Ketobacter sp. MCCC 1A13808: one gene and its partner. The main gene of each other region encodes a partner of the protein of the gene in region 2 in a complex. Links are inferred from orthologs where the notes say so. Each region holds a gene or a part of one and is shown on either strand. Other genes may lie near its edges. The genes, in order: FT643_RS21430 and sdhA.

The links.
Region 1: the proteins of sdhA (region 2) and FT643_RS21430 are in contact, whole or in part, in a crystal structure (PDB 6C12), measured with the Escherichia coli proteins. The link is inferred for Ketobacter sp. MCCC 1A13808 from one-to-one orthologs.

What each region holds. Positions count from the first base shown.
Region 1 is NZ_VRKW01000020.1:38,700-54,098, forward strand. The notes cover bases 8,525-11,202. They hold FT643_RS21430 (FAD assembly factor SdhE), read right to left. Parts: upstream 10,161-11,202; coding sequence 9,888-10,160; downstream 8,525-9,887. Other genes in these bases: nadB (L-aspartate oxidase), read left to right, coding at 8,525-9,468; FT643_RS21425 (protein YgfX), read right to left, coding at 9,383-9,901; ygfZ (CAF17-like 4Fe-4S cluster assembly/insertion protein YgfZ), read left to right, coding at 10,314-11,202. Also shown: DNA repair protein RecO, read right to left, coding at 1-66; GTPase Era, read right to left, coding at 53-967; rnc (ribonuclease III), read right to left, coding at 968-1,699; FT643_RS21385 (DUF4845 domain-containing protein), read right to left, coding at 1,708-2,085; lepB (signal peptidase I), read right to left, coding at 2,116-2,865; lepA (translation elongation factor 4), read right to left, coding at 2,869-4,668; FT643_RS21400 (SoxR reducing system RseC family protein), read right to left, coding at 4,719-5,177; FT643_RS21405 (MucB/RseB C-terminal domain-containing protein), read right to left, coding at 5,215-6,234; FT643_RS21410 (sigma-E factor negative regulatory protein), read right to left, coding at 6,238-6,966; RNA polymerase sigma factor RpoE, read right to left, coding at 7,001-7,591; more of nadB, read left to right, coding at 7,810-8,524; more of ygfZ, read left to right, coding at 11,203-11,315; FT643_RS21440 (HDOD domain-containing protein), read left to right, coding at 11,348-12,196; mmsB (3-hydroxyisobutyrate dehydrogenase), read right to left, coding at 12,231-13,145; FT643_RS21450 (enoyl-CoA hydratase/isomerase family protein), read right to left, coding at 13,167-14,285; FT643_RS21455 (acyl-CoA dehydrogenase family protein), read right to left, coding at 14,282-15,399. UniProt on the Escherichia coli protein: An FAD assembly protein, which accelerates covalent attachment of the cofactor into other proteins.
Region 2 is NZ_VRKW01000004.1:145,126-160,777, forward strand. The notes cover bases 5,105-8,035. They hold sdhA (succinate dehydrogenase flavoprotein subunit), read right to left. Parts: upstream 7,491-8,035; coding sequence 5,718-7,490; downstream 5,105-5,717. Other genes in these bases: FT643_RS10240 (succinate dehydrogenase iron-sulfur subunit), read right to left, coding at 5,105-5,706; sdhD (succinate dehydrogenase, hydrophobic membrane anchor protein), read right to left, coding at 7,494-7,862; sdhC (succinate dehydrogenase, cytochrome b556 subunit), read right to left, coding at 7,856-8,035. In the rest of the region: lpdA (dihydrolipoyl dehydrogenase), read right to left, coding at 1-448; odhB (2-oxoglutarate dehydrogenase complex dihydrolipoyllysine-residue succinyltransferase), read right to left, coding at 516-1,757; FT643_RS10235 (2-oxoglutarate dehydrogenase E1 component), read right to left, coding at 1,827-4,661; more of FT643_RS10240, read right to left, coding at 4,996-5,104; more of sdhC, read right to left, coding at 8,036-8,230; gltA (citrate synthase), read left to right, coding at 8,790-10,070; FT643_RS10265 (NAD(P)-dependent oxidoreductase), read left to right, coding at 10,134-10,997; FT643_RS10270 (TadE/TadG family type IV pilus assembly protein), read right to left, coding at 11,004-11,666; FT643_RS10275 (protein phosphatase 2C domain-containing protein), read right to left, coding at 11,694-12,374; FT643_RS10280 (tetratricopeptide repeat protein), read right to left, coding at 12,378-12,929; FT643_RS10285 (FHA domain-containing protein), read right to left, coding at 12,917-14,500; FT643_RS10290 (DUF192 domain-containing protein), read right to left, coding at 14,580-14,954; FT643_RS10295 (type II secretion system F family protein), read right to left, coding at 14,962-15,652. UniProt on the Escherichia coli protein: Two distinct, membrane-bound, FAD-containing enzymes are responsible for the catalysis of fumarate and succinate interconversion; the fumarate reductase is used in anaerobic growth, and the succinate dehydrogenase is used in aerobic growth.

The DNA of each region.
Region 1 (15,399 bases), on a different replicon or contig from region 2:
CAGGCTGGTATCCCGGAATGGCCGGCTATGCAGCAAAAATCCAGTATCGCTGCTAGTATTGGCCATCGTCGTAGCCCAGGCTACGCAGCGCCCGCTCATCATCAGACCAGCCGCTTTTTACCTTGACCCAAAGCTTGAGCATGACCTTGGATTCTATAAGCGTTTCGATATCGGTACGGGCATCAGAACCTACCTTTCGCAGCCGATCCCCCTTGTCACCGATTACAATACGTTTCTGACTGGATCTTTCAACCAGTATCAGGGCACTGATATGGCAAATCTGCTTTTTGTCGTATTCGAATTCCTCGATTTCCACGGAGCAGGAATAAGGCAACTCCTTACCCAGCTGCCGCATCAATTTTTCACGTACGATTTCTGCCACCAGAAAGCGGGTAGATCGGTCGGTTACCTGATCTTCGCTATAGAAATGCTCACCTGCCGGTAGACGTTTGAATATTTCAGTTTCGAGAGCATCCAATTGCTGATTGCGCAACGCAGATATGGGCACGATAGCCGCGAAGTCTCTTTTCTCTGACAAGACCTCTATATGCGGCAGCAACTTTTGTTTTTCTTCCAGTGTATCAACTTTGTTAATGGCCAGAATCACCGGGGTAGGATTGGACATCAGTTTACGCAACACGTAATCATCACCGTCATTCCACTTCAAGCCATCCACGACCATCACAATCACGTCGACGTCTTTTACCGAGCCGGTGGCAGCCCGGTTCATCATCCGATTAATCGCCTTGGGTTCGCTTTCATGAATACCCGGCGTATCCACATAAATAGCCTGTACAGAGGTTTCGGTACGAATGCCGATAACACGATGGCGGGTAGTTTGAGGCTTGCGCGATGTAATACTGATTTTCTGACCCAACAGATGGTTCATTAATGTGGACTTTCCCACATTGGGCCGACCTACAATTGCGACATAACCACACTGGTTGCTGACATCAGAATCCGTCATTTAATTATCCGTTCCAGGGTCAGTTTCAATAGAAAGCGTTGCATCTTGGTTCCCGGCATTTTCCAATTCAGCCAGCATTTTTCCGGCGGCAATCTGTTCTGCCTGTCGCCGGCTTTGGCCTTTGCCACGAAACACTAAGCCGCGCTCAGAAACCGTGCACTCGACTTCGAAATGTTGCGAGTGCGATTGCCCGCCGATATCCACAATCTCGTAGCCGGGCAAAGCAAGTTTACGGGACTGCAACCATTCCTGCAGCCGGGTTTTATTGTCTTTGGTCGTATCCTCCAGCGACAAGGTTTTGAGCCGGTCGGCATACCACTCCAACACTTGGCGCTTGCAGGAAGGCATCCCCGCATCCAGATACATGGCACCAATAATCGCTTCCACCGCATCGGCCAGAATCGAATCCCGACGACTGCCGCCGGATTTCAATTCACCGGGTCCGAGTAAGATATAAGGCCCTAACCCAAGCTGTTTGGCAACACGGGTCAAATAAACCCCCTTAACCAAACTCGCCCTGAGGCGACTTAATTGTCCCTCCCGCGCATCCGGAAACTGTTCAAACAAAGCCTCCCCGATAATAAAATTCAAAATGGAGTCACCCAAAAACTCCATTCTTTCACTATTATGCGTACCATTGTGGCTACGGTGGGTTAGGGCGAGCTGTAATAGATCGGGCTGCTGAAATTGATAGCCAAGGGCAGGCTGCAAGTCTAAATAACTATTATGCATATTAACGGTCAGCGTTTTGCTGAAAAACTCGCTTCGTGATGGAACTTGACCATAGCGTCAATGTTGCCGTACATCGGAATTCTACGCTCATACACCACGTCGATTTTTACCATGCCGTCTTCTTTGGAAATCACCACCTCTTCTGCATCCAGCTGCACATTGTTTACCTGCAAACGCTTGTTGATCGTTTTACGGATTTCTTTAGGGGCCATGGAGCGCGTGGCGTCTTCTTCTGCAATATTCTTGATCGCTGTTTTTACTGCCAGGTCATCGTAATAGGGAGACCAAAGCTTCATGATTGTCACCGCAGCGAAAATCAACGCCAGTATCAGGAACAGTGTGGCGTAAGTGGAAGAACCCATCTGTTGTTTTCTATTCACACGCATAGTCTTCGCCTCTTACTCTTAATTCATTTGTTATTCGACAAATTTGTTTCGCTCAAAGCTTGGCACCCAACCCGGCATGTGCATCCAAATCGCGAACGCCCTGCCCACCACAAGCTGGTCCGGGACAAACCCCCAGAACCGGCTATCACGGCTGTTATCCCGGTTATCACCGAATACAAAATAGTGATCTTCCGGCACTATCCAGGTTCGTGGAGCCTCAGTAGGACGATCCAGAGTGACCATTATGTCGTGTTCCACACCGCCTAATGTTTCATTATAGATTTTAATTTGCGGTTGGCTTGGCGGTAGCTGAGCTTCTAATATCTGGGAAGCTGCGACCCCGTTCACATAAATAGTCTTATTTTCGTAGCGAATTTCGTCCCCCGGAACCCCCACCACACGTTTTATGTAGTTGATACTGGGGTTCTCAGGATACTTGAAAACCATAATATCGCCGGTTTTCGGCTTACCGATTGGGATGATTTCCGTACCCAGGATAGGCACACGCAGGCCGTACGCGTATTTATTTACCAGAATATAATCGCCCACCAGCAACGTGGGAATCATAGAACCGGTGGGAATCTTGAACGGCTCGATAAGAAAAGAGCGCAATACCAGGACAATCACCAGCACAGGAAAGAACGATTTTGGGAACTCCAGCCATTGCGGTGGCGGTTCTCCTTCGGAACGATGTCGACTGAAGTAGAAGAGATCGAGAAAATAAAAGAGACCGGTAAACGCCACCAAAGACACTAAAACAATAGCAAAATCAAAATCCATTACTTATTTATCCACTTTCAGTACAGCAAGGAACGCATCCTGGGGAATTTCTACCCGTCCCACTTGTTTCATACGCTTTTTGCCTTCTTTTTGTTTTTCCAGCAATTTGCGTTTCCGGCTCACGTCGCCGCCATAGCATTTTGCCAACACATTTTTCCGTAGAGCCTTTACTGTCTGCCGGGCTATAATTTTGCTGCCGATGGAGGCCTGGATTGCCACATCGAACATTTGCCTTGGAATCAGTTCTTTCATCTTCTCAGTCAGGGCCCGACCGCGGTATTCAGCCTGATCACGATGACAAATTACGGCAAGAGCATCCACCCTCTCGCCATTGATCATCACATCGACCCTCACCAGATGGCTTGCTGCGAACTGTTTAAATGAATAGTCCAGCGAAGCGTAACCACGGCTCGTGGATTTAAGACGGTCAAATAAGTCCAGCACCACTTCCCCCAGGGGGATTTCGTATTGCACCGAAACCTGGTTACTCATGAACTGCAGGTTTTTCTGTACTCCGCGTTTTTCGACACAAAGTGTAATGACGTTGCCCAGATATTCCTGCGGTACCAGAATGGTCACATCGGCAACCGGTTCACGAAACTCTTCCACCTTCGACGGATCCGGTAAATCTGACGGGTTATCAACCTGTATTACTTCGCCACTTTTTAGCAAGAGTTCATAGATTACCGTCGGTGCGGTGGTGATTAGATCGATATCGTATTCCCGCTCAAGCCGCTCCTGAATGATCTCCATGTGTAACATTCCCAGGAAGCCGCAGCGAAAACCGAAGCCCAGTGCATCGGACGTTTCCGGCTCAAAATGCAACGACGCATCATTCAGGCTGAGTTTGTCCAGGGCATCCCGAAACCGCTCGTAGTCATCCGAGGTTACCGGGAATAACCCGGCATAGACCTGGGGTTTAACACGCTTGAAACCCGCCAAGCTGGGTACATCCGGGGTTTTCGAACTGGTTAACGTGTCACCTACAGGCGCACCGTGAATGTCCTTGATACCCGCCACCAGAAAGCCTACTTCACCGGCTTCCAGCACGTCAGTTTCAAGGCGTTTCGGTGTAAATACGCCAACTGCATCGACCATATGCACGCGACCGGTGGACTTCACCAGAATCTTTTCGCCTTTTCTTATGCGGCCTTCTTTAACCCGGATCAGCGACACGACGCCCAGATAGTTGTCGAACCAGGAATCGATAATCAGACATTGCAGATCCGCCTCCCGATCACCCACGGGCGCCGGAATAACATTTACCAGACGCTCAAGCAAATCTTCCACTCCAAGCCCGGTTTTGGCGCTCACCTGAGCCGCATCGGTGGCTTCTATTCCGATGATGTCCTCTATTTCCTGCGCTACCCGGTCCGGTTCAGCCTGCGGCAAATCGATTTTATTGAGCACTGGCATCACTTCCAGCCCTTGCTCAATTGCGGTGTAACAGTTCGCCACTGATTGCGCTTCCACGCCCTGCCCGGCATCCACCACCAGCAAAGCACCTTCACAAGCGGACAAAGAACGCGACACCTCGTATGAAAAATCCACATGACCGGGAGTATCAATGAAGTTCAGTTGATAAATTTCACCCGCCAGTGATTTGTAATAAAGCGTCACGCTCTGGGCTTTGATCGTTATGCCCCGCTCTCGCTCAATATCCATGGAATCCAGCACCTGCGCTGCCATTTCACGCTGGGTGAGGCCACCACAAAGCTGGATTAATCGGTCGGCCAAGGTAGATTTACCGTGGTCAATGTGGGCAATAATGGAAAAATTACGAATATGGCTTATATCGGTCACAGGTGCGCTTTACTTCAGATGTAGGAGTGGCTGGGAAAACAGCGGCAATTCTACCGATTTTCACAGGGGGATGCATTAGATGAATATATTCGCCTCAAAACCACCGGCCGATAACGCTCATCATGTTGATTTTTATGAAAATGCCAGCGGAGTAACAGAAACCCGAGCGCCAACCCAGACACCCCGGCCAAAGCCGTGGGCAAATCGCCCGCGCCAAGTTGTTCCGCAACTAGGGCGCTGAACATCATACCCAACAATGGCATCAGATACGCGAGCACAGAACTTTTCATCATTACGTCTTCGGGCACACCCACCACCACCTGATCACCCACATTCAGGATCAAGTTACTGAGAGCCTGCATGTGCACATGGTTCTGGCCTAATTTTGCAAGGGCGCTATGACCACAACCGGACTTGGCTGAACAGCTGTCACACGCCGACGTGCGCACAGTTTCAACCCACGCAACATTACGGTCCAAAGCCACTACTTTGCCAATTTCTTCAATCATCGAAACGGGGGAGCCTAATACATATAAGGAATACACTTTAACGCGTTCGTTCGTTGACCGCCAAGATTTTTACATTTTCCGCGATTTTCTCAGCCGTTACCGCGGGTATCTCTCCCACGACGGTCACCAGTGTTTTGTCCCGATTACGGTTAACTGCCACCGTCGCGCCTCTGGAACTGGTGCTTTCTGTCACCGGTGCATCCAGCGCTTCGCAGAACACGGTGAACGCTGCCAAACCATCGCTATAAGTCCTCACACTGACCGTGGGGTACTGCCGGCTCAATGCAGCGCGACCCGCCGCAACAAAACCATCCGGCACCCAGCCCGCCTGCCAACGAATATCACTGATCGGCAGGGGTTGCTCCGCTTCACTCCGACTCAAAGGCTTAGGCATTTTCAAGTTTTCACCTGCCTGGAAATCACCCACCGACAACTCATCAACCAGCGAAAGCTGCACGAACTCGAAGATTTCGAGCGGGTCGCCCTTTAATGGATTGGTTTGGGAACGCAGCAACACACCGGATTCCTCGTCCAGCCACAATGTGTAGCCATAGCGATGTAAATCCAGCGGTTCAACCTCAATCAGAATAGCTGGGCGACCGGCAACACGATCTTCTCCGACCAGTTCAAATCGATAATACCTGGAGGCAGCCTGGATTCCCTGCTGAATCGACTCCCATTTCTGGACCGGGCTGCCAGCCGTAGATAATCCGGAGGGTGGTTTAAGGGCAGGCGCTGCGTCACTGACATGGGATGACAACTGTGAGGAGTTCATCCGGTGGACACTGAAAGTGCGATCCCCTTGACGAATAATTTCGGCAGGTTCTCCGCTCAGATGAACAACTCTCTCCCATACCTGGCCTTGAATTGGGGCATGAAAGACAGCCAAAGAAATTAAACGACCACCACTCAGTAGTACTAAACGGCCCTTAAAACTGGCCTCATGTGAGGCCGTAACCATTTTTTGTAACCATTGTTCAGCGGAATCCTGCGCGACAACGGGCCATGAATGAATTGTTATCACCAGCCCCAGCAGGAGTTGCGGCCAACACTTCATGAACTACTGCTCCAGATTAACCCGGACCGCTTTTTCCTCTGCTGTTGGATTAATGGTAATCACTCGTCCGTATGGACTCACGCTGCTGGCCGTATTGGCTGCGGCATTACCTGAATGGGACAGAAAATAATAGTTCAGCCGATCATCTACATCCGGGTTGTAGCGTATCATTTCCGGTTGCGGCCCCTGATTCAAAACGCTGTAACCGAAATTATTCTGGGACACCGGCATCGCTCGCGGAGAGGTCGGCTGTTGCCCTGAATAAAGGGGAACAGTTGATACCGGTGTTGCCACGCTGGGACCGGGGGAAGCCGAAGCCGCCGCCAACGCCGGTGCCGGACCATTTGCTGTGTTTATCGGTTGCTGTCCCACTGACTGCCAACCCACAATCACGGCTGCCGATACCGACGCCGCCACTGCCACGTTGGCAAATGGCTTAATCAGTCCCGACCGGATCCGGCTTTTTGGCTTTGCTGACACCTCAAGTGCCGGCTCATCCGCCACCGCTTGCTGAACCCGTGCCGAAATATCGACATTTTGCCATTCAAGCGCTTTACCGCGGGTCTGTCCTTTTAATATCGCGCTGGACAGTTGATAGCGTGACCATTTCTGGCACAACTCCTGATCCGATTCGATATTCTTAAGTAGTCGTCGCAATTCCAGTTCGCTGATCTCGCCATCCAGTAACGCTGACAACTCTTCAGAGCTTCTGTCCAAACCTTTCTCGCTCATAGTCACACCTATTTCAAACCCACTCTACATTCATTTACATGCCCGAGGCCCCGGATTGCAGAGCCTGGATACGCTTATCTATTGCTTCCCGTCCCCGAAATATTCTCGAGCGGACAGTCCCGACGGGACAATCCATGACTGCAGCAATTTCTTCATAACTCAGACCATCAAATTCACGTAATGTCACCGCAGTTCGCAAATCATCTGGTAATTCTTTTAACGCATCGTAAACCACTTTTTCCAGCTCATCTCTCATGAGCTCTTTTTCAGGATCAGCAGATTCGTGCAGCACATCACCGCCGCTGTAGTATTCAGCCTCGCCTACTTCAACGTCGGTATCCGGCGGCCTGCGGCCTTTGGACACCAGGTGGTTCTTTGCGGTATTAACAGCAATGCGATAAATCCAGGTGTAAAATGCACTATCTCCCCGAAACCGATCCAGTGCTCGATACGCTTTAACAAACGCATCTTGCGCCACATCCATGGCTTCATCCTGGTCTCGCACAAAGCGGCCGATTACGGCCAATACCTTGTGTTGATACTTCTTCACCAAAAGATCAAATGCGCGTTTGTCACCATTCTGCACGCGCTCTACTAATAGCTGATCGGAATGACGCTCAGCCATTGCTTAAAACTCCCCATACTCGGCCCCGATCACTTCTTTTGGGGGCGCGTAGGTGTAAAGACCTGAGTTCAAGATTAAAGTTCCCGTATAGCATGTATTTTAACTGCCCATTATCATTGCGAGCCAAGTCAGATAAGTAATTGTATACTAGCCGTTTTACGGGCCGAATCTGGCAGCCATAATAACCGGTTTTTGATCTAGTTTGCGGAAAATTGTCTATGACGCGATTCAAACATGACATTCTTGTGATAGGGAGCGGCGCGGCGGGATTGACTGCGGCCCTGCATCTGGCGCCATTTGCCAAGGTCGGCGTGCTCAGCAAGGGGCCCCTGACTGCTGCGAATACCTACTATGCCCAGGGCGGCGTGGCTGCGGTACTGGATGAGGGTGACTCTCTGGAGGCGCACATCAACGACACCCTTGAGGCAGGAGACGGCCTGTGTCGCGAAGATGCCGTGCGCTTCACCGTGGAAAATGGCCCTGACGCTATCCGTTGGCTGATCAAGCAAGGCGTCGGCTTCACCCGTGAAGTCCATGATGACGGGCGCCGAGAATACCACCTGACCCGGGAAGGAGGCCATAGTCATCGCCGCGTTATCCACGCCGCCGATGCGACCGGTCTTGCCATCTCAAGCACCCTGATCGACAAAGTACGCCAGCAGAGCAATGTCTCTCTGTTCGAATCGAGAGTCGCTATTGACCTGATCACCAGCCAGAAACTGGGCCAGCGCGGCAAACAGGTCTTCGGCGCCTATGTGCTCAACAACGAAACCGGGGAAGTTGAGGTGCACGAAGCCCGATTTGTATTCCTCGGTACCGGTGGTTCCAGCAAAACTTATCTTTATACCTCCAACCCGGATGTCGCCACCGGCGACGGCATTGCCATGGCCTGGCGAGCTGGCTGTCGGGTAGGCAATATGGAGTTCAACCAATTCCACCCCACTTGCCTATATCACCCGGAGGCCCGTTCCTTCCTCATTACAGAAGCCATTCGTGGTGAAGGTGGGTTGTTGCGTCTGCCCTCCGGGGAACGGTTTATGGATCGCTTCCATAAAATGGGAGAATTAGCTCCACGGGATATCGTAGCTCGAGCGATTGACCATGAAATGAAGCGACTGGGCGTAGACTGTCTATATCTGGATATTACACACAAGCCAGAAGCGTTTATCCGCAGCCACTTTCCCACCGTGTTTGACCGCTGCAAAAGTCTGGGCATCAATATCGCCCAGGAGCCTATTCCGATCGTACCGGCAGCCCATTATACCTGTGGTGGCGTATTAACAGACTTGAATGGCCGCACGGATCTGGGCGGCCTGTATGCGGTGGGCGAAACTGCCTTCACCGGACTGCATGGCGCTAATCGTATGGCCAGTAATTCATTGCTGGAATGCATGGTCTTCGCCATTGCGGCCAGCAAAGATATTCACCAACAGTTCGATCAGGGTTTTACGGCTCCAACTGTGCCGGACTGGGATGAAAGCCAGGTAACCCACTCCGATGAAGCCGTTGTCATTTCTCATAACTGGGATGAGTTAAGGCGCTTTATGTGGGATTACGTCGGCATTGTGCGAACCGATAAACGCCTGCAGCGGGCCACTCACCGCATTAATATGCTGAAACAGGAAATTCTGGAGTATTACAATAACTTCAAAGTCAGCAACGATCTGATTGAACTGCGCAATTTGGTGCAGGTAGCAGAGCTAATCGTCCGTTGTGCTTTATCCCGCCAGGAAAGCCGGGGGCTGCATTACACTCTGGATTACCCCGACATGCTACCCGAAGCAAAAGACACTATTTTGGTGCCCGGGAACTACTCTTCCGAAGCCTGGGCCCGGCAGGCAGGCGTTGCGCCAGAAACGTCTTCAAGCGAATCCTGAGGTTCGCCGCCTCAGGTTGCTGGCCTTTTTCGCTGGCCCAACGCAAGAATACGGACAGGCGACGAAATTGATCAGCTCCGATCATTTCCCGATTGATAATCAGATGACGTCGCTCCAGCGCAGAGCGACGCAGACTCAATCGCAAATAGCCGCTATCAAGACGGGTCGCATCGTCCAGCTCGAAGGGCCCCAGTTGTACTTGGTTATTCAATCCCAAATACCAGCCATCATGGGCAAGCCGTATCTTCCGCACCGAGCGGGACAATAACAGCAAGCCGTACTTTGCCACCGTGAGCAACAACGACAACACCGCCACTGGAAGCAACCACAGAAATGCGGCAGGCAACTGCAGCAGGGCCACAACGACCAAGCCATGCAACACGGCTATCAGCAGGCTGAAACTGACTGAACCTCGGAGTTCAAGTTCCGGCATCCACACGCTTCAGCACCATCGTCACCATTCGATTCAGCTCCGCATCCTGGGGTTTTGAGCGGTAGGTAAACCATTCAAACAAATCCACATCATGCTGTTCCAGCAAACGTTCAAATAGCGCCTGATCTAACGCCTCCAGGCCATCGAATCGCTGCTCAAAGAAGGGAATCAACAACACCTCCACCTCTTTTATGCCCCGGCGGCATTGCCATTGCAAACGGCGTCTGCTTTCAGGTTGGTTATGATTAGTCTCGGTCATCCATTGCTGCTCCATTAAAGTCCGCGCATTATATAAAAAACTGCGTCACCCTGCCCTGTAAAAAGACAGGCACTGACATTTTGCCTGTCAAGCCGTATGATGGATCGCCCTTCAACACACGACAACAGCCCCCAAACCACAGCAGGAGGTTATATGTGGTCCGACCGTCTTACTAATGCTCAAATCTCCGCTTCGGGCCTTCTCTTTCAATCAATGGAAGAGGAAGCTTCTGCGGTACTTTCCGGCCAGCCGTTTGCCGCAGCGCTAACCCGCTTCGGATTGATCAAGGTTGAGGGAGAGGACGCTGAAGCCTTTCTACAAGGTCAGGTCACTTGTGATATGGCGCAAGTAACCGAAAGCCACCCCAAAGCAGGCGCTCATTGCAATATCAAAGGCCGCACCCAGACCACCTTTATCGCTGCATTCCTGAACAATAATTACTACCTGATTCTGCCCGCAGATCAGGTGGAGCCCACTTTGAACGCGCTGCGCAAATTTGCCATGTTTTCTAAAGCGAGCCTCTCAGCGTCGGACGACTACCTGCTCGTGGGGCTCGGTGGAAACAATCCGGAAGGCGCAATCGACCCTGTGTGGGGGCCAATGCCGCCACCCGATCATGCCACGCTTAACGATACCGGCGCATTGCTGCATCTGTCCTGCGGGCACCTAATCGGGTTAATTTCACCAGACAAGGCGCAACAGTTTGCGGCTTCCTGCGTGCATGCCAACATTCAGCTCTGTGGGGACAATGCCTGGCAGCTCTATAGCATTAACTCAGGCGTAGTGCAGATCGTTAATGCACAATCAGAACAGTGGATTCCGCAGGAAATCAACTACGACCTAATAAATGGGGTCAGTTTTAAAAAGGGGTGCTATAAAGGCCAGGAGATCATTGCCCGCATACATTACCGAGGCCAGACCAAAGTCCGCACAGCCGCATTGGAGATCTCCGACTGTATCGCCATCAATGTGGGAGACAAAATTCTTTCCGCCGCCGGTGCAGGTACCGTGTTAGCGACTGCTCAGGTGAACAGCCACACGGCAAGGGTGCTGTGCACCCTGAAAACGGAGCAATCTGAATCACAAAATCTCAAGTTGGAGCGCAATCCCGACTGTCAAATCCGGCCACTTCCGCTTCCCTATGCTATAACTTAATTAAGTAGACCTGCATAGGAAGCGAATCACTGATGACGAATGTCGCAGATGTCACCTTACACGAAATAAATGAATTAATTGACAACGACCGACTGGTGTTGCCGACGCTGCCTGAAGTGGCATTGCGAGCCAGGGAAACCGCCGAAGATCCCAACGCATCGGCCAGTGATTTGGCGAAGGTTATAAATAATGACGCGGCTATGACGGCCCGAATTATCAAGGTTGCCAATAGCCCCATCATGCGAGGCGCTCGCGAAATTGAAGATGTACAGATGGCAATTGCCCGACTGGGAATCACCTGTATTTCAAACCTGGTTACCGGGTTGGCCATGGAGCAAATGTTTCAGGCGACTTCGGAGTTTATCGATAAAACCATGCGCAAGTCCTGGCATCACAGCACCGAGGTGGCAGGTATTGCCAATGTACTCTGCAAACATTACACAAAACTCAAACCCGACCAGGCCACCCTGGCAGGACTCATCCACGAAATCGGTATTCTACCGATACTGACCTACGCAGAAGAGTCCAACAAATTAACCGATCCGATGACGCTGCAAAAAGTCATCTCGGCCATTCACCCCCAAGTCGGGGTAAAAATCCTTAAATCCTGGGATTTTCCGAAAGAATTGGTGGAAGTGCCTCAGAATTACGCCCAGTTCGATAGAGACACCGGTAGTGAGAAAGCAGATTATGTGGATATCGTCATGGTGGCCAATCTACAAACCTATCTGAACAAACCAGAGCATCCCTATATGCAGAAGGATTGGGCAACCATTTCTGCCTTCACCCGAATGGGGTTAACCCCCAACATGTCGGACTCCGTAGACGAAGACTTGTCTGCAGAAATGGATGCCGCGATGGCAATGCTTCAGAACAGCTAAAAAGGTCAACCAATTAACCAGCGCGCTGCCCGGGTCATGAATCTTCATCCCGGGCAAACATTTCCTGAATGCTGGAAAAATCTTTTTTCCCCCACCCTTTTCGGCCGTGTAATGCGTATAAGCTTTTGGCTAACTGGCCCATGGGTAATGTCGAACGGCTTTGCAACCCCGCCTCCAACGCCAAGCCCAGATCCTTGTTCATTAAATCCGTTTGAAAGCCACCTTTGTAATCGTTTGCGGATGGCACATTTTCCATCGTTCCGGGAAACGGATTATATAATTCCAGCGACCAATTCCTGCCTGAACTTTGCAACATAATATCGGACAAGACTTTAGCATCCAAGCCGTTATCCACACCCAACTGCAATGCTTCAGCGGTTCCTATCATGTGCACAGCCAAAAGCATATTATTGCATATTTTGGCCGTTTGGCCGGCACCGCTGGCACCGGCGTGAAAGACATTTTTACCCATGTTTTGCAGAATCGGATTGGCTTTTTCGAATGCGGCCTGGTCACCACCCACAATGAAGGTGAGCGTACCAGCTACTGCGCCTCCCACACCACCGGATACCGGCGCGTCCAGCATATGAATCCCCAACGCCTGAGCGGCATTGGATACATTAATGGCATTTTCTGCTGCGATAGTGGAACAATCAATTACCAGGGTCTGAGCAGACATGGATTTGAGGATTGCCTGCTGGTGGATATAAAGATCTTCTACGATCTTGCCGGATGGCAACATCGAAATCACAAACTCCACATCCTGCACCGCTTCCTGAGGCGACGCCACAATGTGGGCACTACCGGTGCCGGCCTGACTCTGGGCAACTACGTTTTCTGCGAACTGAACGGACAGGTCATAAACCTTTACCTGGTGCCCGGCCTTAATCAGGTTTACGGCCATCGGCCCACCCATATTACCGACCCCGATAAAACCAATCTTTGCCATGTTGTAACTCCTGAATTTGCGTTATGAGCCCAGATTTAACAGCGGATTAGGTGCGTCCCATGGTGGTTGAAAATGCTGCTCCACCCACTTTGCCGGCACATCGGCGATGGCATCAAACTGCCACTTTGGGTTGCCATCTTTATCCACCAGCAAAGCGCGCACACCCTCAACAAAGTCCGCATGCAATGCGCACTGCAATGACATCACTAACTCCATCTGGAACACTTGCGGCAGCGATAGCTTCTTACCGCGTAGCAATTGCTGATAAACCAGATGAGCGGTGGTCGGACTACCTGATCTGAACGTCGCGGCGGCCTTGTTAAGCCACTTGTTTTCAGTATCCAGCGCATTGAATTGATCGGCTATTTCAACCAGGTCGGCTCCGTCGGTCACCGCTTGAATCAGATCGTAGTGTTCGCGTACATTCGATACAGGCAGTGTCTCCAGGTTTTCATAGGATTTTAGCACCCGGCTAACCAGCACCTGGTTGTCTGCCTCGGATTCGCTCCAGCTCTGCTCCTGCAATGATTGCATCAACGCTTCTTTCGAATCGCTTGCGATATAGCGATCCGCCATACCAACAAAGAGCGCGTCCGCGGCATTTATATTGGCGCCGGTCAGCCCCAAAAAAAGACCGGTTCGACCCGGGGCGTGATTCAGAAACCAGGTGCCACCCACATCAGGATATAAACCAATGGAAATTTCCGGCATCGCCATACGAGACGCTTCCGTCACCACCCGGTGTGACGCCCCCGACATCAAACCAATACCACCACCCATAATTATGCCGTGGCCCCACACGATAATGGGTTTGGCGTAAACATGGATCAAGTAATCCAGCCGATATTCATTCTCAAAAAATGCCTGAACGTCGGGCAACGCCTTTTTTGCACCGACGTCAGTAATCGTTTCGCACAAGGTGCGCACATCGCCACCGGCACAAAACGCTTTTTCACCTGCGCCCTGCAACCAGACTGCAGCAACGTTGTTGTCTTTTTCCCATAATTTAAGCTGGTCAGTGAGCGCTGACACCATCTCGCTGTTGAGCGAATTCAGCTTGCGTTCCATATTGAGCGTGGCAACACCCACCTTTTTGCCATTGGTCGCGCTCAGTTCGCTGAATAAAACCGACTCTGTCATTGAATAATCTCCGTAGCACCTTCCAGCAATGCGCGCCGGGCGATAATGAGGCGCATAATTTCATTGGTACCTTCTAAAATTTGATGAACCCGTGAATCCCGCACATAGCGCTCCAGAGGATATTCACGAATATAGCCGTATCCACCATGAATCTGTAACGCATCGTTGCACACATTAAAGCCGACGTCGGTCGCAAAGCGTTTCGCCATGGCCGAGTAAACGGACGCTTCCGGATCTTTCTGATCCAGTTTAACAGCAGCCATCCGCACCATTTGCCGAGCGGCAACCAAATTCGTCAGCATGTCAGCCAATTTGAATTGCAAGCCCTGAAAATCTCCGATCGCCTTGCCAAACTGCTTACGCTCCAACATGTATCGCTGTGCGGTATCCAGTGCCGCCTGAGCAGCTCCGAGTGAACAGGTGGCGATATTAATTCGCCCGCCATCCAGGCCCTTCATCGCCAACTTAAACCCGTCACCTTCATTGCCGATCAGATTGCCTGCATCGACTTTTACGTTTTCAAACGTAATGGTGCGGGTGGGTTGGCAGTTCCAGCCCATCTTGTCTTCTTTGCGTCCGTAGCTGATGCCTTCACTGTTAGCCGGAACCACGAAGCAGGATATACCGCGAGCACCCGAGCCGGCATCTCCGGTTCTCGCCATCAGTATCAGCACGTCGGTAGAACCGGCCCCGGAAATAAAACACTTACTGCCATTCACCACATAATAATCACCCTGACGCTTGGCACTGGTCTTGAGTGCGGCCGCATCCGAGCCGGCGTTGGGTTCGGTTAAACAGTAAGATGCCAACAGTTCCCCGCTGGTAAGCCCTGGCCCCCACTTTTGCACCAGGGTCTCACCTGCAAATCCGGTGAGCATCCAGGTGCACATATTATGGATGGTGATATAGGCTGCCGTGGCGGTGCAGCCATAAGCCAATTGTTCAAACACCAGGTGAGAGTCCAGCCGGGAAAAGCCCATGCCACCGGCGTTCTCGTCACAATACAGCCCGCAAAAACCCAACTCCCCTGCTTTGCGTATCACATCCACCGGAAATAATGCCTCTGCGTCCCAGCGAGCTGCGTGAGGCGCAAGCTCGCTGGTGGCAAAACTGC
Region 2 (15,652 bases):
CCAGAATTACGTTCTCCGCTTGCAATACTTCCGCATCGCCTTCATGCGGTGTGAACTCAACCTGTTTGCTTGCTAACAGCTTGCCACGACCTTGCAGCCAGGTAACGCCGTTGGCTTTCAGCAACATGGCTACGCCATCGGTTTGTTTCTTAACAATATCGTCTTTGCGTTTAAGCATATTGCCGATATTCATTTTTACACTTTTGGCTTCAATACCATGGATCTCAAAGCCTTCTTTCGCTTCGTGATATTTCCAGGTTGAGTCCAGCAGCGCTTTTGAAGGGATACAACCAACATTGGCACAGGTCCCGCCTAACGCCGGCTTTCCGTGTTTGTTGATGTACATATCGATACAGGCAGTGTTTAAACCCAAATGTGCCGCTTTAATCGCTGCTGCATATCCACCTGGACCGCCACCAATAACTACTACATCGAAACTTTTTGCCATGACAATTACCCATTAAAAATTCGTATGTTTAAGCCAGTATCCTTTCCGGCTTTTCGATAAAGTTCTGTTAGAGATCCAGCAGTAATCGAGCCGGGTCTTCCAGTAAATCTTTAATCGTTACCAGGAATTGCACGGCCTCTTTACCGTCTATGATGCGATGGTCATAGGATACTGCCAGATACATCATGGGTAGGATTTTCACCTCACCGTTGACGGCCATCGGTCGCTCCTGGATTTTATGCATCCCCAGAATGGCGGTTTGCGGCGGGTTCAAGATTGGTGTTGACCAAAGGGAACCGAATACACCACCATTGGAAATGGTGAAGGTACCCCCGGTCATTTCATCCAGTCCCAGCTTTCCGGCCTGCGCTTTCTTGCCGTAATCCACGACCTTACCTTCGATTTCGGCGAAATTCATTTTATCTGCGTCGCGCAATATGGGTACGACAAGACCGCGATCGGTCGACACCGCCACCCCTACGTCGTAATACCCGTGATACACGATATCCGTACCATCAATGGATGCGTTCACTGACGGGTACTTTTTCAATGCTTCGACGGCGGCTCTGACAAAGAAGGACATAAACCCGAGGCGATGCCCATGGGCTTTTTCAAACATATCCTTGTAATTTTTGCGCATCGTCATCACCGGTTCCATGTTGACTTCATTAAATGTTGTCAACATAGCGGCATTTTGCTGCGCAGAAACAAGCCGCTCGGCGATTCGGGCACGCAAACGGGTCATAGGCACGCGTTTTTCTTCACGATCCCCGAAATCAATATTCACCGCTCCGGCTGGCATTGGTGCCGGGGTGCCGGATTTAGGCGTTTCTTTAACAGCCGGTTTTGCTGCCCCGCCTTTCAGATGGCTTAACACATCTTCTTTAGTGATGCGCCCGCCTTTTCCGGTGCCTTTTATCTGGCTGGGATCTAAATTATTTTCTGCTATTAGTTTTCTTACTGCTGGTCCCCAGCTGTCCTCAGCACTATTAGTAGAGGGCTCTGGTTGCGCTGCTGCCGGTGCTGCTTTAGTTTCCGCTGCGGCTTCAGCAGGCTTGGGACTAGCACCCTCACCTTCCTCAAGATAGCCAACCAGCTCCTGGCTAAGGACGGTATCGCCCTCTTCTTTAAGAATTTTACCAACCACACCGTCATGCGGTGCAACGACTTCCAAAACCACTTTGTCGGTTTCAATGTCAACCAGTAATTCATCGCGAGCAACCGCTTCACCGGGCTTTTTGTGCCAGGTTGCAACAGTGCCGTCTGCAACGGCTTCGGGGAATTGCGGGGCTTTAATTTCAGTTGTCATTTGTGTTCCTTATTCGCCTCTAGCTTTTAGCCAAATCAATTCTTGCCGGCATAAATTGCCCGACACCTACTATTCGATGTTGAACGCCGTGTCTACCAGTGAAGCCTGTTCCTCAAGATGCAGCGCCATATAACCTGCTGCCGGTGCTGCAGAACCTGCACGCCCGGCATAATGCAATAGTAGATCCGGATAATGACTGTGAACCACGTGCCGCATGTGGTGCTGGCTGCAATACCAAGCACCCTGATTCATGGGTTCTTCCTGACACCAGACCACATGTTTCACTTTTTTGTATTGCGCAAACAGCTTACTGAGTTCCGCTTCGGGGAAAGGATATAACTGCTCGATACGCACCAGCATAGTGTTCTTGATGTCCTGCGTAGCCCGATGCTCGAACAAGTCGTAATAAACCTTACCGCTGCACAATACTATGCGCTCAATGTCTTTCGGATCGTGTTCCCATGCATCCTCAAGTACCACTTTGAAATACCCGTCAGCCAGGTCTTCCAAGGTCGATTTTGCCAGTTTGTGACGTAACAAACTTTTGGGAGACATGACCACCAGCGGCTTTCGCAATGGCCGTATTGCCTGCCGACGAAGCATGTGAAAAACCTGTGCCGGTGTGGTTGGCACGCACACCTGGATATTGTGCTCAGCACAAAGCTGCAGGAATCGTTCCAGCCGCGCAGATGAATGCTCAGGCCCCTGACCTTCATAACCATGGGGGAGCAACATTGTAAGCCCGCAGAGTCGCATCCATTTATGTTCCCCAGAGGAGATAAACTGGTCGATCACAACCTGCGCACCGTTGGCAAAATCACCGAATTGAGCCTCCCACACCACCAGACCGCTAGGGGCTGTCGTGGAATAGCCATATTCGAACGCAAGGACCGCTTCTTCAGACAACAATGAATCATACAATTCGAAGGAAGCATTATTGGTCCCTACAGATTGCAAAGGGACTACAGTACCCTGGACTTTTTGATTGTGTATCACCGCATGCCGGTGAGAGAAAGTACCACGACGCACGTCCTGCCCGGTCAACCGGACCTGGTAGCCTTCGTGCAGCAATGTTGCGTAAGCCATGGTTTCGCCAAAGCCCCAATCGATTGCCAATGCCCCCGCTGCCATTTTCTGCCGGTCTTCACGAATTTTGGAAACCTGGCGCTGCACCACCATCCCATCGGGCAGTTGATCCAGCTTGTTCGCTAACTCCTGGAGCAGCTTCAAATCAACGCTGGTATCGTAGTAGGCCGCGTAGTCATGACCAAGATAAGGCGTCCAATCCACAAAAAGCTCTGAATTGGGCTTCTTCACCAATGACTGTACGACGTGCTGTCCGTTGTCCAACGCGCTACGATACACATCCATCATCGATGTGACTTCTTCCTGGCTGAACAACCCTTCTTCAACCAAGCGATTGGAATAGATTTCACGGGGGTTCTTTTTCTGTCGTATAACAGAATACATAATCGGCTGCGTTATGGCTGGTTCATCGGCTTCGTTATGACCGCGAGCCCGGTAGCAAATCAGATCAATTACAACGTCTTTCTTAAACTGTTGACGAAAATCGATAGCCATCTGGGTCACAAACAGAACCGCTTCCGGATCATCCCCGTTGACATGAAAAATGGGAGACTGGACCATCTTCGCAACATCAGTACAATATTCTGTAGAACGCGCATCATGGCGGAAGCTGGTGGTGAATCCCACCTGGTTATTTATTATGATATGAACCGTACCACCAGTACGATAGCCACGGGTCTGGGACATCTGGAATGTCTCCATCACCACGCCCTGACCGGCAAAAGCAGCGTCCCCATGCAACAACACAGGCACCACCAGATCGCCTTTCTTATCGCGACGACGATCCTGGCGGGCACGGACCGAACCCTCCACAACCGGCGACACAATTTCAAGGTGCGATGGATTAAATGCCAATGCCAAGTGCAATTCGCCACCGGGAGTCATTACATTGGAAGAAAAACCTTGATGATACTTAACGTCGCCGGAACCCACTTCGTTTTTCTTCAGGCCTTCGAATTCACTGAACAATTCAGCGGGATTTTTACCTAAAATATTCACCAGAACATTCAGACGACCGCGGTGCGCCATCCCCAGTACAAGCTCTTTGGCTCCGTAACTTCCAGCTCTCTGAATAATTTCATCAATACAGGGTATGAGGCTCTCACCGCCCTCCAGACCAAAGCGCTTGGTGCCCGGATATTTGGTAGCAAGCATCCGCTCCAGCCCTTCTGCGGCAATCAAGCGTTCCAACAGATGTGATTTAACATCGCGGCTGTAATTGGGTTTAGAGCGCACACTTTCCATGCGTTGCTGGATCCAGCGTTTTTCCGCCGTATCGACAATATGCATGTATTCGACACCGATGCTGGCGCAATAGGTTTGTTCCAACGCATCCACAATTTCTTTCAAGGTTGCTTCTTCACGACCTAGAAACACATTGCCGGTTTGATAGGTGGTATCCAGATCGGCTGCAGATAAACCATGATGGGAAAGATCGAGATCAGGAACGGGTTCCCGCTCCATTATGCCCAGCGGATCCAGCTTTGCTTTTTGATGCCCGCGCACTCGGTAGCCGGTAATCAATTGAAGTACTTTTACCTGTTTTTTCTCATGCTCAGAAGAAACGCTGCTCACTGCCAGGGGCTGAGCTCGACTCTTATTTTTGGCAAGATACAGGAAATGTTCGCGGATGGTGGAGTGTGGGACGTCGGATTCGGTTCCGTTTACCCGGGGGAGTTTGTCGAAGTTATCGCGCCATTCTTCAGGCACAGAATTGGGGTCTTGTAGATAAGCTTCATATAGCTCTTCGACGTAGGTAGCATTCGAACCTGAAAGGTGCGACGTACTCCATTGCCGATACATCAAACTATCATCCATTGCAGATCACCGTGTCGATTAGAACACTACCTGCAAAGACGCGAATCAGCAACAGACACGTGAAAACATGTTAGGTTTGCGACTGGCGGGTTGGGCCAAATGCGCTTTCAGATAGTTCGGTTTTACCGATTTGTCCTAAGGTTAAAAATCAACCTGCTTCCGCTTTTTGAGCGGCGCAGGGAAATTCACAGAAATCGTCAAAACTTTGGTATAGAGACGATTCTGCATTCCCAACATCAAGTGTAGCGTCTTTTTTTAATCAGCCACCCGGAAGGGAATTGCGCAGGTGGCTAAGACTGCTGAATTATATAGACATATGAACAATAAACAAACTTTAAGTACCCTGAGAAAGTAACAGGTTGCGTATGCTTCCAATCGCTTTTGTAGGGTTCAGACCTTTAGGGCAGACGTTTACGCAATTCATTATGCCTCGACAACGAAACAGACTGAACGGGTCATCCAGATCCGACAAACGTTGCTCTGTCATTGTATCCCGGCTGTCAGATATAAACCGATACGCCTGTAGCAATCCTGCCGGCCCAATAAACTTATCCGGATTCCACCAGAAGGAGGGGCAGGAAGTGGAGCAACAAGCACACAAAATGCACTCATACAGGCCATCGAGCTTATCCCTTTCTTCCGGACTTTGGAGACGCTCGATCGGCGGGACCGGGGTATTGTTAACAACATACGGCTTTATCTTTTCATATTGCGCATAAAACATAGCCATATCAACCACCAGGTCCCGGATCACCGGCAAGCCCGGTAACGGACGCAGAACCAGTTTTTTGTTCTTACCATTGGTAGCTTGTGATATTGAGGTGATACACGCCAGCCCATTCTTACCATTAATGTTCATGCCATCGGATCCGCAGACCCCTTCACGGCAGGAACGGCGATAAGCCATGGTGGTATCTTTGTCTTTCACCAGATTGAGCACGTCCAGCACCATCAAATCTTTACCGCCGGTATCGATCTGATAGTCCTTCATGTACGGTTCGGCATCTGTATCCGGGTTGTAGCGATAAATACTAACCTGCAACATGTGGATTCACCTTAATAAGTTCTGACCTTGGGCTGGAATGTTTCAACCTGCTTAGGCGCAAAGTTAACTTCACGCTGTGAAAGCGTTTTGGAATTCGGATCATAGAGCGAGTGCGCCAACCAGTTTTCATCATCACGGTCCGGAAAATCATAACGGCTATGCGCGCCACGGCTTTCTTTACGACCCTCTGCCGCAATGGCGGTTGCCTCAGCTACTTCCAAAAGGCTATCCAGCTCCAGCGCTTCGATACGAGCAGTATTAAACGCTTTACTCTTATCAACCAGATGAGTATTACCGATACGTTCCCGGAGCTCTTCCAGCTTCGCAACGCCCTTCACCATCATGTCGCCTTTGCGGAATACACCAAAATTGTTCTGCATATTGGTTTGCAGCTCTTTGCGTAACGCCGCGACATCTTCTCCGGCAGTGCTGGCTTCCAACCTGTTCATGCGGCTCATAGCTTGCTCAAGATCGGATGCGGTTGAATCTCGTAATTCAATGCCCTGCTTTAACGATTGCTCAATGAACATGCCGGCAGCACGACCAAACACAACCAGATCGAGCAATGAATTACCGCCCAGGCGATTTGCACCGTGTACGGATACACAGGCCACCTCCCCAACGGCATACAAACCTTCAACGATTTTGTCTTTGCCGTCGGCATCGCGAGTAATCGCCTGACCATGGATATTAGTCGGGATACCGCCCATCATGTAGTGACAAGTGGGCACCACCGGAATAGGCACCTTAACCGGGTCGGAAGCTGCAAACGTAATCGCCAGCTCACAAATGCCCGGCAGCCGCTTATGCAATACTTCTTCACCCAAGTGATCCAACTTCAACATCACATGGTCGCCTTCCGGCCCGCAACCGCGGCCATCCAGGATTTCCTGCATCATGGAACGCGCCACAACGTCACGCCCAGCCAGGTCTTTCGCATTGGGAGCGTACCGCTCCATGAAACGTTCACCATCTTTATTTATAAGGTAACCACCCTCGCCCCGACAACCTTCCGTTACCAGAACACCGGCGCCGGCGATGCCGGTGGGATGAAACTGCCACATTTCAATATCCTGAACAGGCAGCCCTACGCGCAACGCCATGCCCACACCGTCCCCGGTATTGATCAAGGCGTTAGTGGTTGACGAATAGATACGGCCTGAGCCACCAGTGGCAAATACGGTTGCCTTGGATTTGAAATAAACCGTTTCACCGGTCTCCATGGAGATTGCGATAACACCGGTAATGGCCCCGTCCTGGTTTTTCACCAAATCGACGGCATACCACTCATTATAGAAATTGGTGTTGCAACGAACGTTTTGCTGATAAAGCGTGTGCAGCAACGCATGACCAGTACGGTCTGCCGCTGCGCAGGTGCGGGCAGCCTGACCGCCTTCACCGAAATTCTTGGATTGGCCCCCGAATGGACGCTGATAGATGCGACCTTCTTCCGTACGGGAGAACGGCAACCCCATATGGTCAAGCTCATAGACGGCTTCTGGGCCGACGCTACACATATATTCGATAGCGTCCTGATCACCAATGTAATCAGAGCCTTTCACTGTGTCATACATGTGCCAACGCCAATCATCATTGGGGTCAGAACTAGCTATCGCACAGGTGATTCCGCCTTGTGCGGATACTGTATGTGACCGGGTCGGAAACACTTTTGAAATGAGAGCGGTCTTTTGGCCGGACTGCGCCAACTGAAGCGCAGCGCGCATGCCGGCACCGCCGCCGCCAACAATTACTGCATCAAAATTTAACGTACGCATACCTGACATGGCTTAAATTCCCCACAAAATCTGAATGCCCCACACTACATACACTATCGTGACCAGTGCACATATGCCCTGCACCGCAACCCGCAGAGCAGTACCCATTGCCCCAAGTTGGCGGGTGGTCAGATAATCAGTAGTTATGGTCCAAAGGCCGACCCAGGCGTGGGCTGCCATAGAAAACAGCGCAATCAATGTGAAAATGCGCATAAAGGTGGAGGTCATATAACCCTGCCACTGCTGAAATGTCAGATCGGGATTGAGAACCAGAAACCCCATCAAGCAGACAAAATACACTCCGAGTACAACGGCTGTCGCCCGCTGAATCACCCAGTCATAAAGGCCGTTTTTGCCTAGACTCGTAACACTGGTTACCATACCCAAATCCCCGCAACAATGATCAGCACCGCTGAAACAACCATAACCGCATAAGAGAGTGCTTGAGAACTTTCCAACTCTTCGAAGTAACCGGCGTCCATCAACAAGTGGCGCACCCCAGCCACGAAGTGATATATGAAACCTGCCAGAATGGCCCAGATGATAAATTTCGCTATCACACTGTCCAAACATTGTTTTAACTGGCTAAACGACTCTTCACTTTGCAGAGATAAACCTAACCCCCAAATTACGAATGCCATACCAGCGAATATGATTACTCCTGAAATGCGATGTGTGATCGACGCCACCATCTGCGGAGTAAACTTAAACGTCATTATATCCAGATTAACAGGTCTTTGACTTTTCACGGCTCTAACCACTGAGACTGAGGCCCCTAAGGAGCGTTGAAGGAAGATCCAAGAATGGTTAGGTGAAGAAAATCAGGAAGTTGCATTTGAACCCGAATTTCGTACCCTCTCTCTCATTCGGGGCCGAAGTATAGTCTTATCGCAATTCAAATACAAATGACTCTTGGCCGCCGCAAACCTTGTTTTACAAGCATTTATTACCACGATGGAGCAATTAGTAAATGAGTTGCACTATTGTGGGCTAAGCATACAATCAAAGACCAATTTGAAGGGCGAACGAATGCTTACGTCTGAAATAAATTGACAAACTTTCGTTGAGTGATTAGTTTTGGCGCGACTTTGGCTCGAGACTTCAGGTACTTGAGCGTAAAGTAGTACAATGCATTCACGATCATTCGATAAAAAGCCAGCCGCTGTCCTAATTTGAACGACGTTGGACTTAACCCAGGGCTCCACTTTAACGAGCACGTAGGCGCGGGAAGGAACTAAACAGGTGAACTCCCGAAAGTAGGCACAGATCCTGCCTGTAAATCCTACCTACCGAGTACAGGAGAGTATTATGACTGAGAAAAGCGCTCAGTTAATCTTAGGTGAAAACACACTCGAACTTCCCATTTACTCCGGCACCATTGGGCCGGACGTAGTTGATGTCGGCAAACTGACTGGCCAGGGAGTTTTCACGTACGACCCAGGCTTCGTGTCCACCGCTGCCTGTGAGTCCAAAATAACTTATATCGATGGCGGTAAAGGGGTTCTCCTACACAGGGGTTACCCTATTGACCAGCTAGCAGATGATTCTGATTATCTGGAAGTTTGCTATCTCTTGCTGTACGGGGAACTCCCCAACGCAGCAGAAAAAGAAAAGTTTGAAAGTACAATCCGGAACCACACCATGGTTCACGAGCAGCTTCGTAACTTTTATCAAGGCTTCCGCCGCGATGCGCACCCCATGGCAATCATGTGTGGTGTTGTTGGAGCACTGTCTGCGTTCTACCATGACTCACTGGAAATCTCTGACGAGAGACACAGGGAAATCGCAGCATTCAGGCTGATCGCGAAAATGCCGACTCTGGCTGCCATGTGTTATAAATACTCTCTCGGACAGCCCTTCATGTACCCGCGAAACGATCTGAGCTATTCAGAAAACTTTCTGCAAATGATGTTCGGCAACCCTTGCGAGGAATATCAGGTTAATCCGATTTTGGCGAAAGCGATGGATAAAATCTTTATTCTTCATGCCGACCACGAACAAAATGCATCCACTTCCACAGTACGTCTGGCAGGCTCCTCCGGCGCCAATCCTTTTGCCTGTATCGCTGCCGGCATTGCTGCATTGTGGGGACCAGCCCACGGTGGAGCTAACGAAGCGGTACTGGAAATGCTGGACGAAATCGGCGATGTTTCCAGAGTTGATGAGTATGTGGCAAGAGCAAAAGACAAGAATGATCCCTTCCGCCTGATGGGCTTTGGTCACCGGGTATATAAGAACTACGATCCGCGCGCCAAGGTGATGAGAGAGACTTGTCACGAAGTCCTGAAAGAGCTGGGCATTAAGGATCCGCTGCTTGAACTGGCAATGAAGCTGGAAGATATCGCCCGCTCCGATCCGTACTTTATTGAGAAGAACCTGTATCCGAACGTGGATTTTTACTCCGGCATCATTCTGAAAGCCATCGGCATTCCCACCAGCATGTTCACCGTCATCTTCGCTTTGGCGAGAACTGTCGGCTGGGTTGCGCATTGGCACGAGATGATCAGCGGATCATATCGCATTGGTCGTCCACGGCAGCTTTACACTGGCTCACCGCAACGTGACTTTACCCCTCTCGACAAACGGTAAAAGAACGATTAAAAAGGCTGCCTAGGCAGCCTTTTTTTTATCCTGATTTCAGATAGAGGGAAGATTATGAAAATTGCATTCATCGGGTTGGGCGTTATTGGATTTCCGGTAGCTGGACATTTAGCAAGTGCAAATTTTCAGGTTTGCGTATTCAACCGTACTCAATCTAAAGCAGAACAATGGCTGCAAAGCTACCCCGGAGAGAAGGCTGACACTCCAAAACAAGCTGCGATCGACGCTGACTTGGTTTTCACCTGCGTCGGCAACGACGATGATCTGCGCCAGGTCGTTCTCGGAGAGCATGGCATTATTCATGGCATGAAAAAAGGCTCCGTTTTGATAGACCACACCACAGCTTCTGCCAATGTGGCAAAAGAAATTGCCGCCGCTCTGGCCAATGTAGAGGCCGGCTTCATTGATGCGCCGGTATCCGGTGGTCAGGCTGGCGCCGAAAACGGGCAGTTAACAGTCATGTGCGGCGCTGAAGAAGCGGTGTTCGAGCGGGTGCAATCGGTGATTCAACGCTACGCTAAACAGGTCTCCTTGATGGGCAGCGTTGGTAGCGGACAAATGACCAAGATGGTAAATCAGATTTGTATTGCAGGCCTGATTCAGAGTTTGGCTGAAGGGGTACAGTTTGCCATTAAAGCAGGACTGGATGTCGAAAAAGTTTTTGATGTGATCGGTAAAGGTGCGGCTCAATCCTGGCAAATGGACAACCGCCATAAAAACATGCACGACGATTTTTACGATTACGGTTTTGCCGTGGACTGGATGCGCAAAGATCTAGCCATTTGCCTTGAAGAAGCTAAATCAAATGGCTCTGAACTGCCCATTGCTAAAATGGTGGATCAATTCTATTCCGATATTCAAAGCATGGGTGGTGGACGCTGGGATACTTCCAGCTTGCTCAAGCGGTTAGTCTAGCGAGCATCATTCCTCTGGGAACCCCTGGAATGAAGCCTGATTTTCAGCAGTGATCCGGGCCGGGGATTGCATTCGTACCGTTGATACAGCAGTAACCCACCGACCATCACGACCTGCTAACCCTTGCCCTGGGCCATCAAAATCTTCATTTGAAGTCGGGAAAGTTATGAACTCCATAAAGGGTACTCTACTGTCGAAGAGATACCTTACTTTTATACGCAGTAAGTTTGCATCCCCGATATTTGCACACCTTGAACCTGCTGGATCGGCAAATTGCAGACCAAAATTCGGAATCTCGCAATTTTCAACTGGAGATGTACTACAAATATTCGAATATGAAGGGATTTTTCCACACTGCTGGAACATGAGAAGCGTTGGATTCAATATTTGAATCTGAACAACGGGAGGCGCTATGTCGCTCGCAGCACGGGAGGCCCCCATCCTATAAATCACTTCCTGCTGCATTGCTGCCAAATTGATATTACTGGATGCCCCTACCCTGGCCGCCATCAATGCAGCATACTCAAGATTAGATTGAGCCTGGAACACCAGGCCGCCATGCACAATTCCAAAACCCAGCAACACCATTACCGGCAAAACAAGCATAGTTTCTATCATAGAAACGCCGCGCTGCCGCATATCTAAGAATTTGTTGTTGATCATGCTCATTAACGATGCACCACTGGCTAATTATTATTATCTTTCATAAACAAGAACAACCGTCTTATCGTCACGCCCACCCTGCCTCTCACTCTCAAGCACCAGTCTTTTAATACGATCCGCCATAGATGCCGCAGCATTGTTTAAAATTGACAATATTACAGAATCGTCCAATACGTCGGTTATACCATCGGAAAGAAGCAATAACTGGTCTTTTGCATCCCAGTCGAAGCGGTTTAATTCAATCTTAATGCTACTCCTTATTCCGACTGCATTGGTTATCACAGACTTAAACTGATTATCCGGGCGCTGAACCGACTTAGTATGATCTTTTGTCAATGCCATAATCTCACCGCATCGCAACCGATAGGCCCGGCTATCACCTACATGCATAACCACAATCCGCTTATCCTTTATAACAGCGCAGACCAGAGTTGTAGCCATACCATTCAAGTCCGCCGCCTGTGCAGCATCAAATATTAGTTTGTTTGCATTCTGAATGGCTTGTATCAGTACTTTTTCAATACTGTTGTTCCTGTCTGCCAAACCGCATAGGCGATAGATTTCATCAACCAAAGTCCTGGACGCAAAGTCACCGCGAGGGCCACCACCAACACCGTCTGCAACCACAAACAGACACTTGTTATTCAGAACCAAACAAGCATCTTCGTTTTTTTCAGATTTAAGTCCTTTTTGACTAAGAGTCACCGCTTGCATGCGCTATTTCTTTAAGGCTCCCGCCAATTTATCTAAAGACTCGGATTGGGATGTTAAATCTTGCTTCCGGTTAAACTTATCAATAGCGGCCATCAGCTTTGACACTTTGGACAAATCCGCATCTTTTCCTGCCATCGCCGCATAATATTTAAAATGATTATCTGCCTGCATTAGCCGAATAGAAGCCAAATTATATTGTGCCTTCCCATTCTTCGGATTGCGTAGAATGGTGCGTTCAAAATAGGCGGCGGCCTCATCGAACTGACCGAGCCTAAACTTGATGGTACCCATCCGGTATAGCACCACTTCTTCTTCAGGCTTAAGTTCAAGCATCGCCAGACATTCTGCCTCTGCCTTCACAAAATCACCGGCTTTATAATAGTTTTCACTCGCCTCAAAATGTTGCCGTAACTTTAGGTTAAGCTGCTGCTTATCAGATTGAGCCGCTGCCTGCTGCTTGTAATAATCATCAAGATTGGGGTCATTGAAAGCGCAACCAGATGACACGACCATCATCACAATTAATACAACCCTGAGCATTTTCAAGTGCCCCATTTGTCATACCAAGCTAACTTAGCACTGGCTTTTGTGTGATATTCCGTTCCAGGCGGGAGGATCTGGGTTACTTCACGCCACATATCCTTGGCTTTGCCAGCGTTGACATATTCCAGGCGAAGCGCCTGACGGTATAGCTGCCGTGCACGATTATTTTGGTTTTCGATTGCAATTTTTGCTGCTACGCTATTACCGATATCCAAAGCTTTCTGCCAATTTTCATAAGCAGTGTGATAGTCATTCTTACCGGAGGCTTCATTACCTCTGGCAACATACTCATCCATGACTTTTGTTGTAATCGAACGGGTATAAGAGCTTTTTCTACCAGAGAGCAAATTATCTTCCCTGGACATAAAATCAGTCCAGAGACTAAAAGCCAGATCTTTATCACCCTGTGCGAATGCCGACTGCGCCTGATTAAATTGATCTGAAAGAGAGCCTATATCCTGGTTCGCTGTGACGACACTACTGCGTGCTGTACCAGTCACAGCACTGTTGTTGAGGTAAGGCCGAAGCTGCTCAAGCGCTGCGTTGGCGTTGCCCTGAAGATATAATCGCTCCGCTGTCGACACTGCCGAGGATGCTTCGCGATTCAGGTTCGCAACCGGTTTCGGGGCCGGTTTACTCACTGGTTTCTTCACAACCTCCGGAGCAGGCTTGCTAACGCTTTGTTTTGAAGCAAGATCGGAAATATCCGTCACATTGGGCTCAGCCTCGGCTCTCTTAGCTTCGACAGGCTTTTTGGCAGACATTGAAATGCTCGGCGGGGGTGCAATCGAATTGGCAGAAGGTGGGGCCGAAGAGTCACTAGAAGAGCTTTGCTCCGGCGAATGATTAATCTTGCCCTGCATAGCCGGAGCATTTGTGCCGGAGCTTGTATTTGCTGATGCCGGAGCACCTGCAGAGCTACTACCTGCGACCATCAGGCCAGAGCGGTTAGTCTTATTAAAATAGAGGTAACCCGCAGCCAACAGCATTGCTACCGCCATCAACATCAGCGTAGTCGTAAGCATCTTTTTAAGAGGGCTTGGGCCAAAGGTATCATCTGTGTCAGCTTTCGGTTCATCACGCTTGGCAAAAAGACCTGAACCGCTCTTTTTGGCCACCGGTTGCTCGCTGGATGATTCATTCTGACTACTACCGGAATAAAAAGTCAGAGCGACTTCACCAAGTTTGATAATGTCATTTTCTTCCAGGATGACCCGCGCGATTTTATAACCATTCACCTTGATGCCGTTCAGGCTCTCAAGATCATTCACAACGAATCGACCGGATTGAAATACTATTTCAGCGTGACGGCGGGAAACCCCTTTTCCGTTAAGCACCAAATCGCACTCATTCCCCCGCCCCATCACAAACGGGAATGTGGTAATAGGATAAGACTCACCGTTATCGGCGACCAGGGACGCGATAGCTTCTGACGCATCTACATCTGCGTAGACCTCAGTGCGATCAGAATCCCAGTTTTCGGGTGGTTTGGAAGAAGCTGCTGTCGATGTACCAAGACCTTGTTTCTTGATGTCCAGAACTGGTGTGGACTCAACTACGAAACCGTCTAAATTTTGTTTCATTCGTTTTTCCCTTGCATTTACCCACGGGCAACAACGCTACGGGCTCGAGCGCTTTTTATTGTTTTTAGACTAGTTGCATTTAATCAAATATTAGCCGGTCATCCAAGTGTATTCCTGTTTGGCTTACGTTACCGTCTGAAAGCTCTAACACGGCATAGGTTCCCTTCGGAGCGCGCCTGAATCGATTCGGCGGAACGGATTCCCTGACACCTAAAACCTTGTTTTCCTTATCAATAAACACCAAATCAATCGGGAAACGCATCCCCACTGTATGTATACCGGCGCATGGAGTGATCAAGAGCGCTTCGTCCAAGTCAAGACTTGAACGATTAAGCAGACCCACTAAGCGGGATAGAAAACGGTCGGCTACTTTTACTTTACCTAACCCGGTTTGAAGCATTAATCCGTCTCGCCACAAAACAAGCTTCTTAACATGATAGACGCGCTGGTTCATGTACGCTTCATGACATCAGAAGCTTCATCATGATATCAGGCAGAAATCCGGTCTCAGCCATTTTCACCACCAAAACAAACGCAATTAACATGAATATAATCGGGAAAAGAAACATGACCAGGGGTAATAACATTTTTACTGGCGCCTTGTTCGCCGCTGCTTCCGCCTCATTGAACCGCTCTACCCGTCTTTGCTCTGCCTGCATTGTAAGAACATCAACGATTTCACCACCGGTTTCTTCTGCTTGGTTCAGGGCCGCCACGAAATTAAAAATAGATTTGATATTCATCCGTTTCGCTAAATCTGTTAGTGCATCACGGCGAATCTTTCCTGCTCTGATTTCACGCAGCAACTTACCAAACTCTTCTTTCACCGGCCCTTCCGGCAAGTTTGATATGGCTTGCCCCAAAGACGTTGAATAGTTCAAACCTGCGCGCATGGAAAGAACCAGCAAATCAAGAAGGAATGGAAACTCCTTCGCAACCCGCCTGCGACGTCCTTTAATTTTGTCGTTGAGCCAAATGTCAGGATAGAAATAACCAAGTGGGCCTATCCCGATTATCACCATTTTTACTTCTAAAGATGAGTCGGCGCTGGAAGAAAATAGAACATAAGAAATAAAAATACCGACAACCAAACAAATCAGTTTCAGGGTAAAAAACTCTTCGGTCATAATGGCGTAATTCATGCCACCGGTA